One region of the Acetobacter tropicalis genome, then DNA from elsewhere that is predicted to be linked to it. Evidence: riboswitches for the same ligand, from Rfam matches in the RefSeq annotation. Region 1 holds a riboswitch; each other region holds the start of a gene.

What was found. Region 1 has a riboswitch for cobalamin ahead of QWU00_RS15725 (DUF1636 domain-containing protein). Riboswitches for the same ligand answer to the same signal wherever they lie in the genome.
Region 2: it holds a riboswitch for cobalamin, as region 1 does, so the genes downstream of both, QWU00_RS03160 (hypothetical protein) here and QWU00_RS15725 (DUF1636 domain-containing protein) in region 1, are expected to answer to the same signal.
Region 3: it holds a riboswitch for cobalamin, as region 1 does, so the genes downstream of both, QWU00_RS03145 (Rieske 2Fe-2S domain-containing protein) here and QWU00_RS15725 (DUF1636 domain-containing protein) in region 1, are expected to answer to the same signal.

What each region holds. Positions count from the first base shown of each region.
Region 1 covers NZ_JAUYUW010000001.1:3,492,707-3,500,933, reverse strand. The annotation lists gene QWU00_RS15745 (HlyD family secretion protein) at 1-121, opposite strand, end outside; gene QWU00_RS15740 (MFS transporter) at 138-1,775, opposite strand; gene QWU00_RS15735 (LysR family transcriptional regulator) at 1,896-2,819, shown strand; one part of gene QWU00_RS15730 (IS5 family transposase) at 3,027-3,367, shown strand; one part of gene QWU00_RS15730 (IS5 family transposase) at 3,366-3,780, shown strand; cobalamin riboswitch at 3,955-4,179, shown strand; gene QWU00_RS15725 (DUF1636 domain-containing protein) at 4,277-4,633, shown strand; gene cobW (cobalamin biosynthesis protein CobW) at 4,637-5,719, shown strand; gene cobN (cobaltochelatase subunit CobN) at 5,725-8,227, shown strand, end outside.
Region 2 covers NZ_JAUYUW010000001.1:710,453-718,679, forward strand. The annotation lists gene QWU00_RS03155 (TonB-dependent receptor) at 1-1,088, opposite strand, end outside; cobalamin riboswitch at 1,172-1,389, opposite strand; cobalamin riboswitch at 1,487-1,703, shown strand; gene QWU00_RS03160 (hypothetical protein) at 1,832-2,245, shown strand; gene QWU00_RS03165 (TonB-dependent receptor plug domain-containing protein) at 2,309-4,375, shown strand; gene QWU00_RS03170 (PepSY domain-containing protein) at 4,375-5,823, shown strand; gene QWU00_RS03175 (RBBP9/YdeN family alpha/beta hydrolase) at 5,970-6,746, opposite strand; gene QWU00_RS03180 (peroxiredoxin) at 6,783-7,439, opposite strand; gene QWU00_RS03185 (hypothetical protein) at 7,600-7,776, shown strand; gene QWU00_RS03190 (MFS transporter) at 7,802-8,227, opposite strand, start outside.
Region 3 covers NZ_JAUYUW010000001.1:701,246-709,472, reverse strand. The annotation lists gene QWU00_RS03155 (TonB-dependent receptor) at 1-191, shown strand, start outside; gene QWU00_RS03150 (LysR family transcriptional regulator) at 197-1,096, opposite strand; cobalamin riboswitch at 1,518-1,754, shown strand; gene QWU00_RS03145 (Rieske 2Fe-2S domain-containing protein) at 2,084-3,166, shown strand; gene QWU00_RS03140 (tRNA-binding protein) at 3,377-3,715, opposite strand; gene QWU00_RS03135 (family 1 encapsulin nanocompartment shell protein) at 4,094-4,888, opposite strand; gene QWU00_RS03130 (Dyp-type peroxidase) at 4,900-5,916, opposite strand; gene QWU00_RS03125 (cytochrome ubiquinol oxidase subunit I) at 6,254-7,687, shown strand; gene cydB (cytochrome d ubiquinol oxidase subunit II) at 7,691-8,227, shown strand, end outside.

The DNA.
Region 1 (8,227 bases):
AGGCGTCATTGGTATATTGATTGACCCCGTCACCATTAATCAGCCGAGCCCCGCCCCATGCCAGGAAAGCAAGCGCACCGGCTGCGCAGCCAGCATAAAGTAGTGGTTTTTTATAGATCATGATTGGTTATTCCGAATTAGCGTGCCGGAGCAGTAGGAGATGGTGCACGAGGGGGATAAACCCGCCGTGGCAGAATGAGATTCATGACCGCATAGCCAAGGCACACCCAGATCAGCAGATAGTAGATATCGTTCAGCGCCAGAACGAGGGATTGTTCATGAACATAGGTATGGAAGACTTGCAGAGAATTCCGTGCAACATGCCCGCTGTCCGGTGATGTGACGGACAATTGCTGAGTGATGGGATTACCCATTCCCTGCAAGGCAAGGCCATGAGTGCCATGATGGTCGAGCAGCATGGTGGAATGGTACTGCTCACGCCTGCGGCTGAGGGCGGCAAAGAGGGCATAGGCAACAGCATTGGCCAATCCTTTGAGCATATTCACCATACCGGAAATAAATGGACCATCTGCCGGGCCCATGGCCATTGTGGCCAGCATGAGTGTGGGAATGACCGTCATGGGTTGACCAAACACCTGAAGGATCTGGATGGGGTAAAAATTATCCCTCACCCAATCCACCGTAAGCCATGATCCAAGCCACGCTGCCGCCGCCAGGCAGCACATTCCACCAGCCAGAATGAAGCGGCAGTCCACCTTCGGGTTGTTGCAGATGGCTGCTATCAACGGTAGCATGATCAGTTGTGGCACTGCGACAACCAGAGAGACGGGAGCCGCCTGAATAGGCCGATAACCGTGCACGGCCTCTAGATAGGTTGCCGGAATATCCCCCATGATGCCGCAGATCGCGAGAATGCCGACAAGCGAAAGCAAAGCCGCCTGAATGTTCCGGGAGCGCCAGTACTGAATCCGAAAATAAGGGCTGGGATGAAAGGCCTCGTTAATTACGAACACAATAAATGCCGCCCCACCCCAGAAGGTAAGGTCAGTAATAATGGGGGAGCGGAACCAGTCCAGACGGTCGCCCTGATACAGAACAATCACCAGCGAGCAGATGGCAGGAAGCCCCACAAGCAGGCCAAACCAGTTGAATTTCTCAAACCGTTCAAAATGCATGGGGTCACGCGGCAGACCATAAGCCATCATGGCAATTGCGAGCGCCGCGGTAGGAATGATCTCCCAGTAAAGCCAGTGCCACCCCACATGCTCGAACCAGAACGCTTCCAACGGTAGGCCAAGATTGGGTCCAAAAGTGGCGCTCATGGCATACCCGCCAATACCGAACACACGGATTTCAGGCGGTAGATATTTCAGCATGACCGTCATCAACACAGGTGGCAGACATCCCCCTGCCATTCCCTGAAACGCGCGTAAGATACAAAGGGAAGTAATATCCGGCATGAACGGTGCCGGAATGGAAAACAGCGCCATGATCGCTGTCATGAAAATGGAGAAGCGATAGATGGAGAACGTCATGTAAAACCATGGCGTAAAAGCCATGGCAGCAATATTGAAGGCCTCATAAATCGTGATAACCCAGGTTCCTTCATCGTGGCCAATATGCATTGCCCCGCGGATGTCAGAAAGCCCGATTTCTGTAACGTGTTCATTGAAGCCCGCAACATGCACGGCAAGCAGCATGCCCAGGCAGCCGATGATTGTACGCAGACCAAAGGGCGGAATGTATGAGGGCCGTGGAGGTGCCGCGTGAATGATCGGCTCGCCTCCCGCCTGTGCAGGAATGACGTTGTTCATACCGCTACATGTCCCTGAGCCAAAAGAGCGGGACAACCCCTATTTCCGGCAAGCGACGACTTCGATTTTAGGAATGGAAATTTCTGGTCATTCCACCTGGCAACGTCTATTTCTGCAAGGATGAAAGGCTACGATCTTGATCTTCTGCGTTATCTTCAGGTGCTTGTGGAAGAGGAGAGTGTTTCTCTTGCAGCGCGCCGTCTGAAGGTCAGTGAGCCGGCCATGAGTCGCCAATTGGCGAAATTGCGCAAAGCCTTCGCAGACCCTATTCTGGTTCAAGCCGGACGGAGGATGATCCCGTCCACTTTTGCTGCGGGTATTCTGGGGCGAGTTCAGGACCTGGTTCAGAATGCAGATACGCTGATCCAGACACGGGCCTTGGCCAATCTGGCCAATATGAGCCCCACATTTACAATTCGCGCCAATGATTTGGTTGTAGCAGCCCTTGCTTTGCCGTTGTTGCAAGCTCTCAAAAAAGATTGCCCCAAGAGCGAGGTAATCTGGGCACCCGAAATTGGTACAGCTGCTTCAGATCCTTTACGGGAAGGCAGTATTGATCTGTATATTGGCGCAACTGAGTTGATGAAGCCCGAAATCCGCCGCCAAACCCTTTTCAGGGATCAGATGCAGGGATTGGTCCGTAAAGAACATCCTATCCTGAATACTCCAATCACCCCCGAAAGCATGGTGTGTTACGATTATATCAGCGTCTCCCGGCGAGGACGCGCCCATGGCCCGATTGATTGGGTCTTACGTAATCAGTTTGGCCTCACGCGGAATGTTCCTATGGTGGTTCCCAATTACCATTGCATGATCGAAAGTATGAAGAACACGGACCTCATTCTTGCTTTACCAAGCATTGTCATTGATCATATTTCTCTTGATGCTCTGTCATTGGCTTCGTTCGAATTCCCGCTCTCTTTGCCGAATGTCGAAGCGTTTCAGGCATGGCATCCACGGAGGGATATGGACCCTATACATCGCTGGCTTAGAGAAACATTATTTCGTGTGTCACGGCATGTATTTGAAAAAAGTAGTTTTTAGATTAATTTATTTTCTAACTTCAATTTGGAAAGTGACTAGCTTTGCATAACGAAGGACATGTTTTCGGATATGGCGGCACAAGCGTATCCATTCTTTCGTGGTTCATTAGCTAGGGCGTGTCGTCAGTTAAACGGGGGGATTATGAAGCTTGTACTCCCGTTTGATCTGTGATGTTTTCTTCCTGTTTCTGGAACGGGGAGAGTGTGAATGCGACGGTATGGTTTGAGCGATGGTCAGTGGGAGCGAATAAAAGATCTTCTCCCGGGTCGCGAAGGTCATGTCGGTGGGACGGCTGCGGATAACCGTCTGTTTATCGAAGCCGTGCTGTATCGTTACCGTGCAGGCATTCCCTGGCGTGATCTGCCTGCCCGGTTCGGGGACTGGAAGAACGTGCACCGGCGGCTGCGTCGCTGGTGCGAAGGCGGCGTGATCGAGCGGATTTTCCGGCATCTGGCTGCTGACCATGACAACGAATACATGATGATCGACAGCACCATTGTCCGTGCTCACCAGCATAGCGCGGGCGCCCGTAAAAAAGGGGGCGGATCAGGCCACCGGGCGGTCCCGTGGCGGACTGACCACGAAAATCCATGCCATTGTCGATGCCGCGGGAAAGGCTGCGGCTCTTTCCCTGACGCCCGGACAAAGGGCCGACATCACAGAAGCAGAGCCATTGCTCGATGAAGTCGATCCCGAGGTCTTCATCGCCGACAAGGCTTATGATGCCGATCCCCTCATCGAAAAGCTTGAAGAGCGGGGGATCACACCGGTTATTCCGTCAAAGAAAAACCGACGCAATCCACGGAAAATCCTCTTCTCGCTTTATAAAAAACGAAACATCATCGAACGCTTCTTCGCCAGACTTAAACAGTTCAGGGGTATTGCAACACGATATGACAAGCTGAAGTCAACTTTCCTCGCAGCCGTGCAATTCGTCTCCGCCATCATTGGAATTAACTGACGACACACCCTAGCATTCGTTGCGAGAGATATTTCATCTGCCGTTTCCAGCAGATTGTTCCGCCTTAGTCAGATTAGCTTCTCGAATAGCCATATCGTTGCTTTTCCTCTTCGGAGGATGCCCTCTGCACATGAGCCATGGGGTTCCATTGCTTGACATCATGGGCACTTTGCCGCAACAGCCTAGCGTGTTGGTTCCGTTTTATAGGTGCGCCTATAAGGTGGCTAAGAGGGAATGTGACAGGGCTTCTGTATCAAAGAAGCCTCAATCACAGCCGCCCCCGCGACCGTGACCGGAAAGATCATCCTGCGCCACTGACAAATTGTCGGGAAGGTGGATGATTGTTGGGGAAACCCTGATTCCGCAAGCCGGGAGACCTGCCAGCAAGAGTATTCAACGGGCAGCCGGGGTGCGCTGCAACCGGTTGACCGTTCCTTGCTGCCTTTGCAGCCAGAGGTCTACCTGCGGTGCCCTTTGTTGCAAGCAGGGCTGGGATATGAACGCAAAACTTTTTGTTTGCACAACCTGCCGCGCGGGAGAACCCGTGGTGGAAGGGCAGCCGGTACCCGGAGCCCGTCTTTACACGCACCTTGCCGGCCAAAAACCAGATTCCGGGCTGGAAATTGTGCCTGTGGAATGCCTGTCCGCCTGTAATAACGGATGCGTGGTGGCGTTAAGCGCTCCAGGCCGATGGAGCTATGTGTATGGCAGGCTTACGGAAGCTGATGCCCCCGAAATTCTGGCTGGCGCCGAAGCCTACGCCGCCACATCGGATGGGTTGGTTCCGTGGCGGCAGCGGCCGCAGATTTTCCGTAAACAAAGCCTCGCCCGCCTTCCCCCGCAGGAGAACTGAGATATGAACACCACACCCCAAGCAGGAACCGCCCGGCACAATCTTGCCAAGGTCCCGGTCACCATCATTACGGGTTTTCTGGGTGCAGGTAAGACCACATTGATCCGTCATCTGATGACGCACCCACAAGGGCGGCGGCTGGCGGTTCTGGTCAATGAGTTCGGAACACTCGGCGTTGATGGAGAAATTCTGAAATCCTGCGCAGATGAGAGTTGCCCGGCAGAGAACATTCTTGAACTGGCCAACGGCTGCATCTGCTGCACAGTGGCAGATGACTTTATTCCCACAGTTGAACGGCTTATGGCCCTCCCCCAGCGGCCCGACCACATTCTGATAGAAACCTCAGGGCTGGCTTTACCGAAACCCCTGCTCAAGGCGTTTGATTGGCCCAGTATCCGGTCTCGTATTACTGTAGATGGCGTTATCACGCTGGCTGATGCAGAAGCCGTGGCGGAAGGACGCTTTGCCCCAGATACAGAAGCTGTAAACGCACAACGACAGGCTGATGATAATCTGGACCATGACACACCGCTGGCTGAAGTGTTTGAGGACCAGCTTTCCTGTGCGGATATTGTTCTCCTTACAAAAGCGGATCTGGTCAATGAAGTCTGCGTGACACGGGCTCGGGAGGTTATCGCCTCTCTCACTCCGCGCGCCCTGCCCATCATTCCTGTCAAGGATGGAAACATTGACCCTCAGGTGATTCTGGGCCTGAATGCTCAGGCGGAGAATGATCTTGCCGCCCGTCCTTCTCATCATGATGGAGAGGAAGAGCACGAGCATGAAGATTTCGACAGTGTAGTCGTTGATCTGCCGGAGGTCACCAATCCTGACGCGCTTGTCGAAGCAGTGCGTTCCCTTGCCCGCACGCAGCACATTCTCCGTGTAAAGGGTTATGTTGCCGTCAGCGGAAAACCGATGCGGATGGTGTTGCAGGGTGTAGGTGAGCGCGTGCGTACTCAGTATGACCGACCATGGGGCACAGAGCCCCGGCAGACGCGTCTTGTGGTGATTGCTGAGCACGATCATGTTGATGCCAAAGCAATCCAGGCCGTGCTGATAGGACAGACCACGCCAGAGGATTAATCCGCATGCACGTGATCTTCCGAGAAAGTCATGGCCTGGAAGAGACGGAAACTCCCATTGATCTGGGGCAAAGCCCGGCTGATCTCGTGGTGCTCTCTTTTTCTGATAGTGATCTGGGCGCGTTTGCTGCTGGGTGGCATGCTGCAAATGGGGCACTCCCTACTCTGCGGTTGGCCAATCTTGCTGCATTGCGGCATCCGCTCTCGGTCGATACCTATATTGAAACCACGCTTGCGCGGGCAAAAGGCATTCTGGTCAGGCTGATAGGCGGTGCCAGTTACTGGCATTACGGGCTGGTGCAGGTCGAGCAACTGGCGCGTGAAAATGGTATTGCTTTGGCCGTTCTTGCAGCAGATGGGCGTGAAGATCCAAGCCTGATAGCTTGTTCTACAGTCACTGAACCCACACTGCGGAAACTGGCAAATCTGTGCAATATGGGGGGCGTTGAAGCGGCTCAGGCAGCTCTTGTACAACTGGCTTTGGTGTCGGGGTTGGAAGCCAAGTTAAGCGTTACACCTCATATCATACCTGACACAGGATGGTATGATCCAGATTTAGGCGTCACGTTTTCCGTTCCCTCAGGCAGCGCGCCTCTGGCTGTCGTAATGTTCTATAGGGCCTATCTGACAGCAGCAGATACAGAGCCAGTTGATGCCCTGATCAGGGCATTGCGGGAACGCGGCTTTCGCGCCATGGGAATGTTTGCCCCTTCGCTTAAGCAGCCTGATGCAGCGCAGTGGATCCGTCAGGCTCTGTGTGACAACCACGTTGCCGTTATCATAAATGCGACAGCTTTTTCCGCACGTGGGGAAAATGGCACTTCACCGCTTGACGCCACCAGATATCCAGTTTTTCAGGTCGCGCTTTCTACGGCCCGTCAAGAGGATTGGGCCGCAGCAGAACGAGGTCTTTCTCCCGCTGATCTTGCCATGCATGTTGTCCTCCCCGAAGTTGACGGACGCATATTTGCAGGGGTCATCAGTTTCAAAGCGGTTGAAACACGTGATCCAGATCTTCAATTTTCTCGTTTGGTGCATCGCTCCGATGCTGAACGCATTGTGGCTGTGGCCGAACGGGTTACCGCATGGCACCGCCTTGCCGCCACACCTGCAGCCGATCAAAAACTTGCAATTGTTCTTTCCACCTATCCCGGTCGTCCGGATCAGTTGGCTCATGCTGTTGGATTGGACGGGCTGGCTTCCACGGACGCAATTCTAAAAAACCTTCAGCATGCAGGTTATACCGTATTTCCAACTGAACAGCCGCTTGGGTTAGCGCTTCAGCATTGCAGGCAGAAGTGGCCGTTAGAAGCTTATCACGCCGCCCTCATCACTTTGCCGTCCGAATTACAAGACGCCCTGAAACACACATGGGGCGAGGCGCACAATGACCCGTTAGTGCAAGATGGCTGTTTCCATTTTTCCGCTGTGCAGCAGGGTAATGCTCTTGTTGCCCTTCAACCGGAACGTGGGATAGCGCATCTGCGAGACGCGGATTATCATGATCTCACACGTATCCCCCGGCATTCTTACGTAGCCTTCTATTTGTGGCTACAGATGCAAGGATTACATGCGCTGGTGCATATGGGAGCGCACGGTACTCTGGAATGGTTGCCTGGCAAGGCGGTGGCACTTTCCGCTACCTGCTGGCCGGAGGCGTTGATCGGGGCGCTCCCTGTCATTTATCCATTTATAGTTAATGATCCGGGCGAAGCCGCTCAGGCCAAGCGCCGGATTGGAGCAGTGACACTGGGGCACCTTCCTCCTCCTCAACACATTAGTGCCGTGCCAGAGGGGCTTCTGCGGCTTGAACGCTTGCTTGATGAATATTCCACGGCAGAAGGGTTGGACCCAGCGCGTCGTGATCGCTTAATCAGTGTAATCCGCGCGGAAGCACAGGCGAGCGGTGTTGAGCAGGATCTGGGGCTTGCCGAAAAGGCTGGTGCTGCCGAAGCCATTGTGCGGATTGATCGCTTTGTGTGCGATATCAAGGAAAGTCAGTTTGGGGATGGCCTGCATATCTACGGTCATGGGGCTGGCGAGCGTGACGGTCTGCTGAAAGCGCTGGCGGGCCGTCAGGTTGCGCCAGGCCCGGCTGGGTCCCCTCAGCGTGGCCGATCTGATGTTCTGCCCACCGGGCGCAATCTGTATGCCGTTGATCCCCGCAGCGTACCAAGCCGTGTTGCGCATGGCCAAGGTGTGCGGCTGGCTGAGGAACTACTCCGCCGTCATTTACAGGATCATGGAGACTGGCCTCATGGGCTGATTGTTGATCTCTGGGGTTCTGCCACCATGCGCACCGCCGGCGAGGAGTTTGCCATGGCATTGCATCTGGCCGGGCTTGCGCCGCAGTGGGATGCCGGATCGGAGCGTGTTTCCGGTTTTGAAATTCTTCCCCCAGCTCTTCTGGGGCGACCGCGCATTGATGTGACACTACGTGTTTCAGGCCTGTTCCGAGATGTTTTCCCCGGTCTGGCTCAGATGTTTGAGGCCGCGACCGCCGCCCTGG
Region 2 (8,227 bases), 2.8 Mb from region 1:
GCATCCACCGCGCCTGTATTGCCAATGTAGCTCAGGCTTTCGGCATTGTTCCAACGGCGCTTGGAATACACAAAATAACTGCTGTTATGAATCTGGATAGTGGGGCTTACCTGCCAGTCAAGATGCAGGGTGGGCGTTGCGTTGACAGAACCCGCTCTTCCATCACGCACGTTATAATAGCGCCACAAAGACCCTCTGGTGATCCCCAGCCCCTTGGAGGAACTGAGCAAGCCGCCAACGCGCCCGCCTGTCTGTGCAAGAGAGACCAGAGGCGTGCCATAATAGGTGGAGAGACGGTCTGTCAGGTAATCCATGCTCAGGCGCGCAGTGAAACGGTTTGTTGGTTTCCACAACAGCGTGGTTGTAAAATCATCTGAATGTGGATCTGCGCCTTTTACAAACCCGTCAGATGATGTGCGGCTGAAGTCTGAGCGAATGGCAAGCGTTTTTGTAATGGGCACGGACCCACCCACACCTGCATTCCAGGTGTTGAAGCTGCCGTAGGATAAGAGCGCATTGGCATGGGCTGCATCAAAATCCGGCGTTCTGGCGCGCATGTCCACCGTGCCGCCGACAGCCCCTTGTCCGTACAGCACGGAAGAAGGACCCTTCAACACCTGCACGCTTTCCAGATTGAAGGTATTTTGGGGCCGGTTAACCATGGTTGTTGGCCCGAAATAAAGACCATCACGCAAGATGAGGATCTGGTTTCCCGTAAAGCCGCGCATCATCAACTGTGCCGGGCTACCAGGAGAACCACCGGAGGATACACCCGGCGCACTGTCCGCTGCGCTTTCTGCCTGCGCGTAACCACGCTGCATCATCAGATCATGCTGAATAACGTTAATGGTGGCAGGCGAATGCTGGATGGAAAGACCAAGCCGTCCACCAACACCAGCCACCGTTTTCAGGAAGGCCGTTTTCCCATGCGTGGTGATGTATTCCGCTTTTCCGACGGATGTAACATTCTTGGAAAGAGGGCCGGTTACACCCTGTTTCTGATCAGAACCGGTTGTTTCTGCATGGCCCGCGCTCATGCAGAAAAGGCCAGACGCCATAAGCGTCACGATATAATAAACTGGTCGCACGGAATAGCTCCACCAAACATCACCGCGGTGGAGACGAGAGAGCTTCGCCTCGCCCCCGAATCACCCCGTTCGGCGGCTCCGTCCGTGACTTTTCTGCAATGGCAGGTCTCCTGGCTTGCTGGTCAACGGTGTGATGGATACCTTCCCGAACACCCGAAGGGGTATTCAGTGGCGTCATGTTTCCAAAAAACCTCACAGCGCACAGTTGCGGGGGCAGCACCGGCTTTTAACCGTTTTCCCTCTTAGCCTTGCAGCATCCCGGCAAGAGGAGGCTGAAGGCACCATAGCGATAGGCTGATAGACACAAACCCGTGAATTTTGTCAACGTGCGCGACATTTTTCCGAGCACTTCCCCAGTCTGCAAAGAATATTGCGGACTGCCCCATTTGTGTGCATTAGTTTGCTCACTTGTCGACAGTCCCGTGCGAACGGGCGAACAGGGAATGCCGTACGCCTTAGAGACCAAGGGCAAGTCGGCAGCTGCTCCCGCAACTGTATGCGGTATGGGTCTGATTTTTCCGCTGCAAAAGCGGGCCACTGGTGTCACCACCGGGAAGGCTGAATCAGAACCGATTATCCGCGAGCCAGGAGACCTGCTGTCGTCGTCTGACCGTGCCGCCGGGCGGGATGTACCGGAGGCTGGAGAGCGTACTGTGCAATATGCCGCTGTGTGGTGTCTGTCTCATGCCTTGAAAAACGCAAGGCTTTGTTCCTGCTTTAGCTGGCGGGGAGATTTCTGAGAGATGATACCCGGTTTTCCTTCTCCACCCCGCGCCCGCACACCGCATGATGGTCTGCATCCGCTGGTGCGCACCATGATTGAACGCTGCCCGTCCCGTACGGATGCACTCAGGGCGGCCCTTATGGCGCACATGCCACCGCCCAATACAGAACCGGACATTGTTCAAAGCGGTTACAGCATTTTTATGAAAACCTTCGGCCCCTGCCCCCGCCCGTACCAGGACAGAGGCACTGCACTGGAAGCCGCTTTTCGGCCCATGCTGGCCCATGCCCTTGATCTTCTGGACGCGCTACCGCCCAAGCTGGCCTTTCAGACCACGAAAGACGCAGAGCATATTGTGCAGACATATGTCACGGTGCACTGGACAGTTGGGGCTAGAGCCGCCGCCATGGCGCTTTATGATGGCGTGACCTGAACCACGTTCTCTGATCCTGTCACGCATTTCCCGTTAAACTGCCTTGCTCCGGTTGCTCCCCTCATGCCCGCACCCCCTTTTATCAGCCTCACCTTTCTGGTGTGGTTCCTTACTTCTGGCACTTTGCTGGCCGCAGAAAACACCGCCCCTTCCGCCATGCCGGCACACGTGACAAAAAATAAATATGGTTCCAAAAAGAAGAGACTACAGCATGAACATCTGACTGTGGTGGGGCATTCTCTTGAAGACACGCTCCCTGAACACCTTGCCCGCTCAGGGGTAAAAGTGGATGTTGTTCGGGCGCAAGCCATACGCAACGGAAACTATGTTGATGTGGCTCAGGCTCTCTCCGCCCTCGCGCCCTCCATGTCCGTCGCGCTCAAGAATGGTCCTTTCGATTACGCGGATGTTTCCCTTATGGGCTCACGCACCGAAGATGTGCTCTGGTTAGTGGACGGGGTGCGGATCAACAACCGCCTCTACGGTAGCACCCCGCCCCTTGATACACTGCCAGCCGCCATTGTTGACAGAATCGAAATTCTGGATGGAGGCCAGTCCCTTTTTTATGGCACGCAGGCCGTAGCGGGGGCGGTGAATATTGTTACCCGTCCTTTTTCCGATCATCTCACCGGCCAGATAACCGCATCTGGAGACAGCAACACCGGCAGACATCTTGACGGGTATCTGGCCAATGCGATTGGGAAACATCGTTTTGTTGTCTATGCCTCGGGGGACGGAACAGACGGCTATCGCGCGTTTCGGAAACAGGATTATCAGCCTAGCGCAACACATCGGGACCGTAAATATTCCGTTTATACCGTTGGCGCAAAATACAATGTGGACATTACGTCAAAACTCAATCTGACAGCCACCTACCAGCATACCATTGCCAACCTGGACTATGCCCGCCCTTACCGGGTGGCAAAAAATACAAATGACCGGGTGGAAGATCTTGCCACGCTCAAACTGGATTTTCATCCGCTGGAGCGTCTGAATTTCTATGTGAAAGGGTATTACCATAACTGGGATACCCATTATGACACGATTTATAATGATCTAGAGCACCCCGGCCAACGTGATGTGCTCTACCGCAATGCCTATTGGGGGTATGAAGATTACGGCGTCAATGTGCTTGGGCGCGCCATCCTGCATCGGGGGCTGGAAGCATGGTTCGGCTATGACATGCAACGCTATGGGGGGCAGGACAACGTTCTGCGTATTCTTCCGCAAACGGAAATGACCAACGCAGGCTTTGCACAACTCAGAATGACCCCAGACCTGCTTCCTCATGCCCATATTGCCGCGGGTTTCCGTTACAACAGCCCCACTACCGGACGCTCAGCCACAATCTGGAATGTGGTAGGGCGATATGATCTCCCCTTCAATCTGTATGCAAGAGGTGAAGTGGGCACCAACTTCCGCCTGCCGACGGCTGAAGAACTGTTTGCTGATGATCCGCAGGATGAAAGAGGTAACCCGAACCTCAAGCCCGAAAGAAGCCTGAGTGCCAATTTCTCCCTTGGCCAACGCCTGCAAAGTGGCCGTTTTGGAATACACTGGGACCTGACAGGCTTTGTTCGGCGGATTGATAATCTGATTGACTACACAACCTTTGATGAAAAAACCGGCCAGGAGGTTTTTGGTAACGAGAACGGAACCGTACATGTGAACGGTGTCAGCATTTCAGGGGGAATGGAATTCAACCATAGTTTTTCATGGGACACCGCCTTTACATGGAACCACGCCCGCCAGAATAACGGGTTGCAAATGGTGCAGATTCCCCGCAGCCTCGTTAAAACCAGTCTGGATTACCACCCAAAGGATCTGCCTTTTGGGTTAACCGCAACATTTGTTTATACGGGGTCACAATATATCTCTGTTTCGGGGCAGAGAATAAACTATGGCAATTACCCTGTTCTGAATGTGTCGGGCCGTTATTATATTGATAAGGAGCGCCGCCACACCTTGAATTTCAGCATTCAGAATCTGACTGGCGCGGAATACGGCAGACCAAGCCGTGGGTGCAAAGATACATCGGCTGATGGTCCGTACGGATGCTCCCTCCCTTATCGGTATGTTTCTCTTGGGTGGCCACGCACGTTTCAGCTTGCCTATACCTATCGGTTCTGATGCCCAGATTAACAAAATTGGCTTTACGCACCTTATATCTTACCCACAGGTGGGCCGGAATCTGCATGGGCCTGCTTATGGTTTCATGGTGCGCTTCTGGCATTGTCATGCTCTGGCACGGATGGCCGCAACCGGATGAGAAAGCCCAGCAGGCCGTTTATGCTCCACTGCATCTGCCGGATACTCTGCCTGATATTCCCAGCCTGAGCGCGCCCAATGCTCAGTTCCGTGGGTTTCGCCTTGCCTCGATTGGAGATGAACCTGTTCTGACCCTCTATCCAGCCAAGGGTTCATCCTTCGCAGTTGATTTAAGGACAGGACACACTGGAACAATTACCCCAGAAGACGCCAGCGTCAGCGCTCGACGCTATGCGCAGGCCACCGGCACCTATCAGGAACCCGTTTTTGATGGAACCACCACGGATGACCAATGGGTGCTGGATACGCACGGACGGCAGGATGGTTTCCACCGCTACCGCTTTGAAGATATATCAAGAACTTATCTCTATGTTTCTCGCCTGACAGGCGATGTTGTGCAGGCCACCACGGCAGCATCCCGGCGCTGGGCTTGGGTTGGTGCCATTGCTCACTGGCTGTACCCGGCACTATTACGCAGGCATCCCGCTCTATGGCAGCAGGTTGTTATTGTTTTTTCGGGCATAGGCGTGTTCCTGACCATAACCGGGCTTTTGGTGGGGGTTTTACGCCTGCGCCGTAAATGGCCGTTTTCCTATTATCGACGCTGGCATCTTGTCCACCATCTTGGCGGCACAGTATTTGGCCTTCTGGCGTTATCCTGGATTACAACAGGATTACTGACCATGAACCCGGCTGGACTTTTTGAAAGTGAGCAGGCTCTTCTCTACCCGCAACGTGTGAGTGGCGCTGCGAATGGGCGCACTATTCAAACACTTCTTCAGAAACTCATCACCAACCACCCATCCGCATGGACGCAGGTTCAGGGTGTGGTTCTGGCCGACAAAGTGTCATTACGTGTTGAAAAAAGAGACGGTCACTCCGAGCGTTTGACCGCACAGCTTCAACCGGAACGTCTGACACCGGACATGCTGGAGAAGAGCCTGCACCAGCGGCATGTTCTTTCCCCACAGTCTGACCTCTCCCTCATAACGCGGCCCGATGCCTATTATTTTAACCATGCCACACGCATCCGCACCTTCCCCGTTCTGAAAGGGACCGCGCCTGATGGCACGCTTCTCTACCTGAACGCGCAAACCGGAGAACTGGTCGCAGCGTTTGATACCCCCGCCAAACAATCCCGATGGATTGTTTACGGGCTGCATGACCTTGACCTATGGGAGTGGCTCCGCAAACCGGTTGCAAGATGGACTATTGTTTTTCCACTCCTATGCGGTGTCCTGCTGATTTACCTTTCAGGCGTTATCATTGCCGCCAAACGCCTGAAGTGGAAAATGGGCAGAAGAACCTGATTAAATCATGATTTCCCGCAAGTTATATCCGTAAGGGATCATCAGCATAGCCCCTCGCTCTCCAGCAACATCCAGGGAAGAAACAAGGAGTGCCTACATTTCTATCAAGCGTAGCGCATGACGACGCCACGCACCCGGCATAACAGTTATTGCAGCACCTTTTTCTGCTGTTGGGAAACAGGTTGCCTGTCCAGTAAAATGCCTTGTGCCAAACGGTCGAGAAACAACAGACCATCCAGCCAGCAACCAATCTCACTGTGGTTGCCTATATGCCCAACACGCCCGGCATCCACAAAAGTGGCCCCCCAATAGCGCGCCAGAAAGCGGGCTCGGCGGACACTCAGCCATGGGTCATTTCTGCTGGCCACAACAAGGGCCGGAAAAGGCAGGTGAGATAACGGAACGGGGCTAAAAGCTTCCACCCGATGCGCATCTTCCTGCGGGCTGTTCTCCACGTCCGCCGGGGCCACCAGAAGCGCCCCGGCCACCTTTGACAGAAGCCCTTTGTGGGCAGCATGCACAGCCACAATACTGCCAAGACTGTGCGCCACAAGCAGAACAGGCTTTTTGCTACGGGCTACGGCGCTGGCAAGCTTTTTCAGCCAGCCATCATAAGAAGGCTTGGTCCAGTTTTCCTGCCGCACACGCCGTACAGCACAGTTATTCTGCGCAAACACCTTCTGCCAGCGAGATTGCCAATGCTTCGGCCCCGAACCATCCAACCCGGGCACAATCACAACCTCAAATGGCGCCAGGGAATAAGAAAGATGATGAAACACATCTTCCGGATCTGTGCTGATATCCCACAGTTTCCGCTCAATATGGCGGAGCGCTGTATGGTACGCAGCATTATCCCAAGGGGTGGCGGGAGATGACACGCGCTTTTCTCCCGCAGCATAAGTCAGGGGCTCATTCTTGTTCATCACAGAATGCCTTGCGTTATCGGGCGGAACCGAAAATCAGGGAACGGACGGTGTTTTGTGGTCTGCGGAAAGTTTGACCAACCGCAAATAGGGCTTGAGTGCCTTCCACCCTTGCGGAAACAGTTTCCGAGCCTCGTCATCACTCACGGATGGCGCAATAATCACCTCTTCACCCGCGCGCCACTCTGCTGGTGTGGTGACTTTCTGGCTGTCTGTCAGTTGCAGGCTATCCAGCACACGCAAAATCTCGTCAAAACTCCGCCCGGCTGAGGGAGGATACGTCAGTGTCAGTCTGATTTTCTTGTTGGGATCAATAATGAAAACACTCCGGACCGTTACTTTCGGGTCGGCTTCCGGGTGGATCATGCCATACAGGGTTGCCACCTTTTTATCGGCGTCTGCCAGAATGGGGAAATCAACCGTGCTGCCCTGCGTTTCGGCAATATCGGCTTCCCATGCGTTATGATCTTTCAGTTCATCCACAGACAAGCCCAGAACCTTTGTGTTCCGCCTGGCCCATTCTGGTGCAAGACGGGCCACCGCCCCCAGTTCCGTTGTGCAGACAGGCGTAAAATCCTTGGGGTGACTGAACAGAATACCCCAGTCAGACCCAAGCCATGAATGAAAATGAATAGGCCCTTGTGTGCTGTCCTGCACAAAATCCGGGGCCGTTTGTCCGAGTTGAATGGTCATATCCGCCGCTCCAAATCACATCAGGAAATATGAAATAAGTTAACCACATATTTTTGTCGTTGTAAAAATTATAATTCAATATATTTAAGTGGATTGAGAGAGGGAGAGTCTTACGCACAGGAGGCTCTTATGGCTTATTCTGAGCAAAGGAAACGCGTGTATGCTGAAAACAGCACTTTGGCCGGGAATTGTCGTGGTCAGTTTCTTGCTTGTGGCAAGTGGTCTGGTTGCATCCCAACCTGATGCAAAATCAGCCATGCTCTCTCTTTCTCAAGCCACATCATGCCTGTTTCAATATGACGTAGTACAAACCACGTTTGAAACCGCAGCACGCTAAGAAGAGCGGACTGAAGCGCGTTCTTTTATTCCCCGTCTTTTCCAAAAGGTTTCACAAAAGATGTGCCAACACTTGAAACAAGACAAAGCAGGAAACTGAGCACCCCTATCCACGCATAATGGCCGGCTGTACCCGCAAACCCCGCCAATAACGTTGTGCCTGCCTGTGAGAGCATCCATGCCCCGCCGGAGCGGGCCGCCAGCCGCCCAGATGGGTCCACCAGGCACGTTAGCCCCACAAGACTGGGATAAATAAAGAACCACAGCGCATAATTTAACGAAAACGCAGCGCAAAATAGTGTTTTGGAAGGTGGCCACGCCTGAAGAATGCAGATCAGGCCCGTAATGACAATGGTAGGGGCCAGAAACCGCATACTGGATGCGGTGCGGCTGAGTCTGACACTCGCCAGACAAACACCCAGCCCCAATATGTTTGCGAAAGCCGAGAGCGT
Region 3 (8,227 bases), 2.8 Mb from region 1:
TGAGCCTGAAAGATTATGCCTTGGTAAACGTTTTTGCAGGATGGCATGCTTACAAGGGTGTTACGGTGTATGGCCGGATTGATAACATAGGCAATAAGCATTTTGTGCAGTGGGCAGACACCAGTTATCCGGGGCAGATTCTGCTGGGGGCTCCGCGTTCTTTTTCCATTAGCGTTCAGGCGGGGTTCTGAGCGCGTTAGGGGGCTGGTATGGCTCCTGCCGCAAACTGGATGAAGGCGCGCATATATTCAATGTCGGCATCAGTTTCGCGCTGACCAAGGAAAATCTGCTTGGCAATACCCGTTTTGCCAAGCCGGACGGGATAAAGATTAAAGCGGGATGCATATTCCTCCACCAGCCAACCGGGGAGGGCTGCAACCCCGCGCCCATGCGCGACCATGACCAGCATGATGTCCGTGGTTTCTATCTGCTTTTGCTGGCGTGGACTGATGCCAGCAGGCTGAAGAAACTGCGTGAAGATATCAAGGCGTTCTGAAGGGACCGGGTAGGTGATCAAGGTTTCCCCGGCAAGTTGCTGGGGCAGGATGAATTTGGTGTGCCGAAGGGGGTGGTCCGGCCCCACAACCAGAACAAGCTCGTAATCAAAAACGGGGGTGAAACTCAGCCCCGGTTTGTAAAGTGGATCTGGCGTGACAAGAATATCAATCTCGTTGCTGAACAGGGCCCCAATCCCGCCAAACTGGAATTTCTGGCGCACGTCCACATCCACTTTGGGCCATTGATCCAGATACGGTGAGACAATTTTCAGAAGCCATTGGTAGCAGGGGTGGCATTCCATACCGATGCGTAAGGTTCCTCGCTCGCCATTGGCAAATTGCTCCAACCTGTCTTCCGCCAGTGCAAACTGCGGCAGCAAGCGGTTGGCAAGGGATAACAACCACTCACCGGCTTGGGTGGGGGTAAGGGAGCGCCCCTCCCGCCGCCAGATTTTCACGCCAAGCTGGTCTTCCAGCTTGCGAATGGCATGGCTGAGCGCAGGCTGGGTCAGATTAAGCTTGGCTGCGGCTGCCGTAAGCGATCCTTCGCGGGCAACTTCCTGAATAATGGCCAGATGGCTACGTTCAAGAACAGGCATGCAATGCTCCGTGTATGCGTATAATTTATATAATTATGAAAATTATACCATTTTTATTCATGATTTCAAAGCGTTCCTTTTTAGATCCTCTGCTTCTTGCATCTGGAAAGTGTTTAAGGGCTACAACCCATACTCTCGTTTTTCCTAACCCAGACCTTCTTGTTGAAAGGGAAAAGAACGTCTGTGTTTCTGTGTCTTATGCGAATAATGTCAATACTGTTCTCAGCCTGCGTGATATTAGTGAAAACGTTCGACGGAATTTTTGAGTCCTATTCTAAGGTCTGAGGAATTTACTTTCTTTTAGAATGGGTGCGTTCTTATATTTTCGTTCTTTATAGTCCATGCACAGAGCTAATGGCTGTGTTCTTCTACCATGTTATATTGCATCTTGCGCGGGAGGGGTGGTTAGGCCCATGATGTATCTGCAAAACGCTTCGATGGTCCCGTGCAAGCGGGTTAATAGGGAACACCGTCATGCTCAAGGGGTCAATGAGTGACCTTGAAGGCGTAGTCGGAGGCTGCTCCCGCAACTGTAGGCGGTATGCTTCTGGTTTGGTCGCGTAGAACGTGCGCCACTGTTTTCATCAGGAAACGGGAAGGTTGAATCAGCAAGCCATAATCCGCGAGCCAGGAGACCTGCCATCGTCCAGCCACCAGCCGTCGGGCGGGATGTACCGAAGGGAGGAGAAAAGTGACATGTCTGTCTGCTGCATGTGTCAGCCGTTTTTCACGCAAGAACCGTCAGGGGCGCTTACGTTCCTGAAGAGCTCCGCTTTTTCTCAGCAAAAAAGTAAAATTCGTGTTTGCCCTAAGCGGAAGGCTTCTACCGTCTGAGGCATCTGCTCAAAAATCAAACGGGAATGCGTGCTTTTCAAGACGGATAACTGAGTATACGCGTTCAGGAAAAAAGCAGGAGAAGCCCTATCCTTACAAGGGGAAGATCTTTTTTCCTGTGTCTGAGCCGCGTTGTGTGGGATGGCCATAAGTATGAAAAATGGATCTACTATAAATTCCTTGCAGGCTGCATTATTAGAAAAAGCTGATTTAAGACGGGTCAGAAGTGATCCGAATTTTTGGTACCCCGTTGCGTGGTCCCGTGAAGTGCGCCCCGGTAAAGCTCTTGGTGTTCAGTTTGCGGGCCATCCTCTGGTGGTGGTGCGGCCTACAAACGGCGCTCCTTACGCATTGGATGGTTTGTGCCCCCATAAGCAGGTGCCGCTGAGCAAAGGTGCTGTTTGTGGGGATTTTATAAGCTGTCTGGCTCATGGTCTGAAATATGATAGGAAAGGGCAGTGTGTTTCCCAAAATGGCGCTGCCGATGCGGGTCTCCTTCGCCTCAAGCCGTGGGCGTGCCGGGAAAAAGACGGGCTTATTTTTGTTTTCATGGGCAATCAGGCGCTGGCCGAGACCAAACCGCTTCCTGATTTTCCACGTGTAAGAGATAAACGTTATCGTACCAGACGTTTTGGGCAGGTGGTCAATTGTCATTACAGTTTCATGCATGAAAACCTGATGGATATGAACCATCAGGTGTTGCACAGTCGGCTTGTAGGCAAAATGAAACCCCGTTTCCTTGGCATGGATCGTGGTGAGGACTTTGTAGAAGCGCGTTATACATTTGCCCGTACAGGCGGCAAGCAACCCTTGAGTGAGGCCCTGATTTACGGCCAGAGGCGTAAGGATGGCCGGGACTTCGCTTACCGGGATGTGATGACCATCCGCACACAGTATCCCTATCAAACCCTGCGTATTGAAACGCAGGGTATTGATGAGCCTGTCATGGAGTTATGGATCTCTTATGTTCCTCAAGACAGGCAGGAATTGACAAACCGGGTTTTCGGGCTGTTATCAATCAAGCGGCTGAAAGTGCCCTTTCTGCTTGATCTGGCATGGCCCGTGCTGGTTGCTTTTACAGAGCGCGTCTTCTTTGAAGATCGTGAAATTGTGGAACTGGAACAGCAAGCATGGAAGGAACTGGGGGGCGATCATAACGTGGAAGTTTTTCCTGTTATTCTTGCCTTGCGGCAGCTTTTGCGAGACAGAGGTGTGTCGCCCCCTCAGGGGGAGTGAAAGCTTGTTTGCGCAGTGCTGTGATGCGTCAAGCAGACAGAGGGCAGGCCGTTTGCGTCATTATGTGCACAGCCTTTCAATCAGACGCACGCCACTCTGAACAGAAAGAGTGCTCTTCCATAAGAGAGCAACACCCACCAAAGGATACCTTTATACCAAAACGGGTAGTGGGTGTATTGTTCTGTATAGTTATAAGAAAAAAACGCCTTTTTAAAAGAGGCGGCTGCCATCAGGCACATCTCGTTCAGGGATAGTCAGAACCACGCGCTTCTGATCATCAGGGAAGCCCAAGGTCAGAACTTCAGAAACAAACGGGCCAATCTGGCGGGGTGGCAGGTTCACCACACAGGCAACCTTCTGGCCAATCAGAGCCTCGGCGGAATAGAGCTCCGTAATCTGGGCACTGGAGCGTTTCAGCCCAATGTCTGCGCCAAGGTTAATGGTTAGTTTCCAAGCTGGTTTGCGGGCTTCCGGGAAAGGCTGGACATCAGTGATTGTTCCAACGCGAATATCGATTTTGGTGAAGTCATCAATGGAAATCGTGGTCATGAGACGAGTCTTCCTTTTGTGTGAAGCAAGTTTTCAAACTGTCTTTAGGGGGCAATAATTCCGGAACTGTCACTACCTGTTTCTGGATGAGTGGAGCATATCTCCCACTTGGATAACACGGTAGATAAAACCGTGCTTCTCAAGGAGATGCGGGGAGGCGCTATTACCAATGCACACTTTTCCTCCCTATTGTTGATAGGCTTGCCCCAAACGGTGATCAATTTTTGCAGAAGAGGGTGCTTTTATTCTTGGGGGCGAGTGCCAGGGGGCAGGCGAGTGGAGGAAAGAACTCGTTCTGTGTTCTATCCAGAAAACCGGGGAGCGTAGGGCGTAATCAACCGTAGCCGTCTTGTGGAGACGGCTACGGCCTTAGGTGTACTAGTCAATGGCGACAGTGGCTTCACTTGTCAGCACACGGAAGACAAAGCTTTCCTGCAGGTAAAGCTCCACCGTTTCAGCCGTGTGGCTCAAATAGCCAATGGAAAAATCCTGCCCAATATCCAGCGCCAGATCGCCACCACGGGTGGAGACAACAAACGCACCTTCAATGGCGGGGGCCCAGATGATCTTGCCGTCAATCAGGCTCTCAAGATGTTTGCGGATGGGGTACCCTTCATCATCACCGCCGTTGACGGCCTCAAATGCCGAGGCTCCCAGCACAATGGAATAAGGGCCATTGACGCCCGCCAGACGTAATTCATTGAGCGCGGCAGAAATAACGGCAGGATAATCCTTGACCGATGCAGGAAGTTTGAGATGCGTGTTTGACGTGCCCTGACGGATGCCCGTCATGCCTGCTGCGGCATATCCGTCAAAAATGGCGCGATCTTCTGCAAAGGCAATTTTCTTTGCAGCGTCCTTGACTGGCTGCCAGTCTGAATCAAGGGAGCCGCGTTCCACGGCATCAATTTCATCGCGTGATACGGTAAAGGGAACACGCAGTTCCACCAGCGGCAGAACATCCCGCAGAACGCTCCGCACACCGTCGCCCAGTGTTTCAATCTGTTTGGCGCGGCCTGTGCCCACACCGGCAAAAGCGGTGCCTTTGGGGTCTGATGTGTCCACAACCCGGCGGCCAGCCAGATGGCGGCGGATGGTGCGGGCGGCTTCATCTTCAATCTCGGCCCAGGCGGCGGAGGAAATGGGAGCCAGATGTCTGTGCAGATTGTTCATGTCAGAACTCCTTATTTGAGTGACCCAATTCCAAGAGAGCCGCTCGGCAGATCAGGGGTAGGTGAGGGGGCTGGTGCTGGCTGATCGGCTGTTTCCAGATCAGGCGCGCCGTCCAGAAAATCACTTGTGGGAATAAAGAACAGCGTTCCCGTAACGGCGGTGCTGACATCCAGAAGTCTGTCGTAATTTCCGGGTGGTTTGCCCACGAACATGTTTTGCAGCATTTGTTCCGTGCGGGAAGGGGAGCACGCATAGCCGATAAAGTAGGTGCCAAACTCTCCTTTACCCACTTCACCAAACGGCATGTTGTCGCGCACGATCTGAAGCTGTTGCCCGTTTTCTTCAATATTGGTCAGCACATTATGGGCATAGCTTGGTTTATCGGCCTCCGGCAGTTCAATATCCGATAGTTTCTTGCGGCCAATAATATGTTCCTGCACTTCAGTGGGGATGGCATCCCTTTTTTTCAGGTTATGCAGGTATTTCTGAATAATGACATAGCTGCCGCCAGCAAAAGCCGGGTCTTCCTCACCAATCAGGGTCGCATCAAGGGCGGGCTGGCCGGTGGGGTTTTCCGTGCCATCGACAAAGCCGAGCAGATCACGTTCATCAAAATATTTGAAACCGTGAACTTCATCCACAACGGAGGCGACGCCTTCCAGCCGGGACACGATAGCCGTGCCCAGTTCAAAACACAGATCCATGCGGGTGGCGCGGATATGGAACAGCAGGTCTCCCGGTGTGGAGGGGGCGTGATGCACGCCATTGATTTCCCGAAAGGGATGCAATTCACGCGGGCGTGGTGTGCCAAAAAGGTGATCCCACGCGTTGGACCCAATGCCCGTAATGCAGCTTAGCCTGCCGTCAGGCACCCGGAATCCCACACCCCGAACAAGGGAGGACAGGTCACCCATAAGGGCCTTGATCTGCGTTATGGCCGCGGCATCCGGGGTATCACTGTTCAGGGTTACCACCAGGAAAAGGGCGGCCTGGGTCAGTTTTGTGTCAATGGGTTGAGGTGTGGCCAACGGTCTGAAGCTCCTCGCGCAACAACGCGATCGTGTAACGATATCAGAGCCATAGCATAGGCATGCAGCGCAGCGTGGCAAGATACAAGAATGCGACAGATAAGAAGAATGATCACAAACGGGTCACCATTATAACTGCTGTTTATTATTATATAAGGAAAAGGTCTTGGACGGCAGAGCTCTTGCTGATCTAGTACAGGGCAAGAGCATTGTGGCTCGTTGCGGAACAGGATGGTTCCCTGCGGCGTTTATGGCAGGAAGCAGCCCCTTTCTTTCAGGGTTTGTGGAGGCTGTTTTCTGGTGGAGCAGCCACATGCATATGTTTGGATGAGACCCAATGCAGCCTGCCCATGACCTTGCGCTTCTTCTGGCGCGCTTTCAGTTTGCCTTTACAGTAGGCGTTCATATTATTTTCCCCGCTTTTTCCATTGGACTGGCGGCCTATCTGGCTGTGCTGGAGGGGCTGTGGCTCAAGACCGGAAGACCTGTTTTTCTTGATCTTTACCGATACTGGATCAAGGTTTTCTCCATTGTCTTTGGTATGGGCGTGGTCTCCGGCCTGGTCATGTCCTATGAATTTGGCACCAACTGGTCTGTCTTTTCTCAAAAGGCCGGGCCAATTACCGGGGTGCTGTTATCCTATGAAGTCATGACCGCCTTTTTTCTGGAGGCGGGTTTTCTGGGCGTCATGCTGTTCGGCATGAACAAGGTGGGACGGGGGTTGCATTTTGCCGCCACGTGCTGCGTTTCCATTGGCACCTTGATTTCCATGACATGGATCCTTTCCTCCAATTCCTGGATGCAGACGCCGCGCGGCTACAGCATTGATCCCACAACTGGGCGCTTCATGCCAGCGGACTGGCTGGCCATTATCTTCAACCCCTCTTTCCCGTTCCGGCTGGTGCATATGGGGCTGGCGGCGTTTCTTTCCGTGGCGTTCATTGTTGGGGCAACCGGGGCGTGGCACATGCTCAAGGCCCGGCGTGAAGGGCGGATTGCCAGCGAACCTGTGCGGGTGATGTTCTCCATGGCCATGTGGATGGCCGCCATCGTGGCTCCTATCCAGATCATGGCCGGGGATGCCCATGGCCTGAACACGTTGAAGTACCAGCCCGCAAAAATTGCAGCGATGGAAGGTGACTGGATATCAGAAGGGCGTGCGCCGGAACTGCTATTTGGTATTCCCAACATGAAGGAAGAGCGGACGGATTATGCCGTCAAGGTGCCGCTGCTGGGTTCACTCATTCTCACCCATAGTCTGGAAGGCAAGGTGCCGGGGCTGAAGGATTTCCCCCGTGATCAACGGCCGCCATCGCCTGTTATTTTCTTCTCCTTCCGCATCATGGTGGCGTTGGGCATGCTTATGGCGCTTGTGGGGTTCTGGTCCCTCTGGTTACGGCGCAACAGCACCCTGTTTACAAATACACTCTTCCATCGTGTTGCCCTGTGCATGGCTCCCGCTGGTTTTCTGGCGCTGCTGTGCGGCTGGATCACTACCGAAGTCGGCCGTCAGCCCTGGACTGTTTACGGCCTGCTGCGCACGTCAGACAGCGTTTCTCCCATTGCTTTGTCCAGCATGGCTGTGACCATGACGGCCTTTGTGGTGGTGTATGTGCTGGTGTTTGGTTCTGGCATGGGCATTCTGGTGCGCCTGCTGGGGCGTGCGCCGCAGGAAGGCGAACATGATACTCCTCCCTCTCACGCATCCGATATTCTGGCAGCCCGCATGCATCCGGATGTGATTGACCCGTCTGCTGGCAAAGGAGCCTGATCCATGATGGACTTTGCATACTGGCTCCCCATTGTCTGGGCTGTCATTCTGATTGCAGCCATAAGTATTTACGTCATTCTTGATGGTTTTGATCTAGGCATCGGCATGCTCTTTGCGCTGGAGCGTGATCCCGGCCGCCGGGATGTGATGGTGAACACCATCGCCCCCGTATGGGACGGGAACGAGACATGGATGGTTCTGGGCGGCGCCGTGCTGTATGGGGTTTTCCCCGGTGCGTATGCCACTCTGCTGCCCGCCTTTTACCTACCCATCGTGCTGATGTTGCTGGCGTTGATCTTCCGGGGCGTGGCGTTTGAATTTCGTGTCATGACGCGCGGCACCCCGCGTGAGCGGCTCTGGACCACAGGTTTTATGGTCGGCTCCGGCCTGGCCGCCTTCTGTCAGGGTGCCATTCTGGCCGGTGTGGTTCAGGGTGTTACCGTTACGGATGGCGCTTTTGCCGGTGGGCCACTGGACTGGCTGACGCCGTTCAGCATTCTGTGTGGCTTATCAGTGATGTGCGGCTACGCCCTGCTGGGC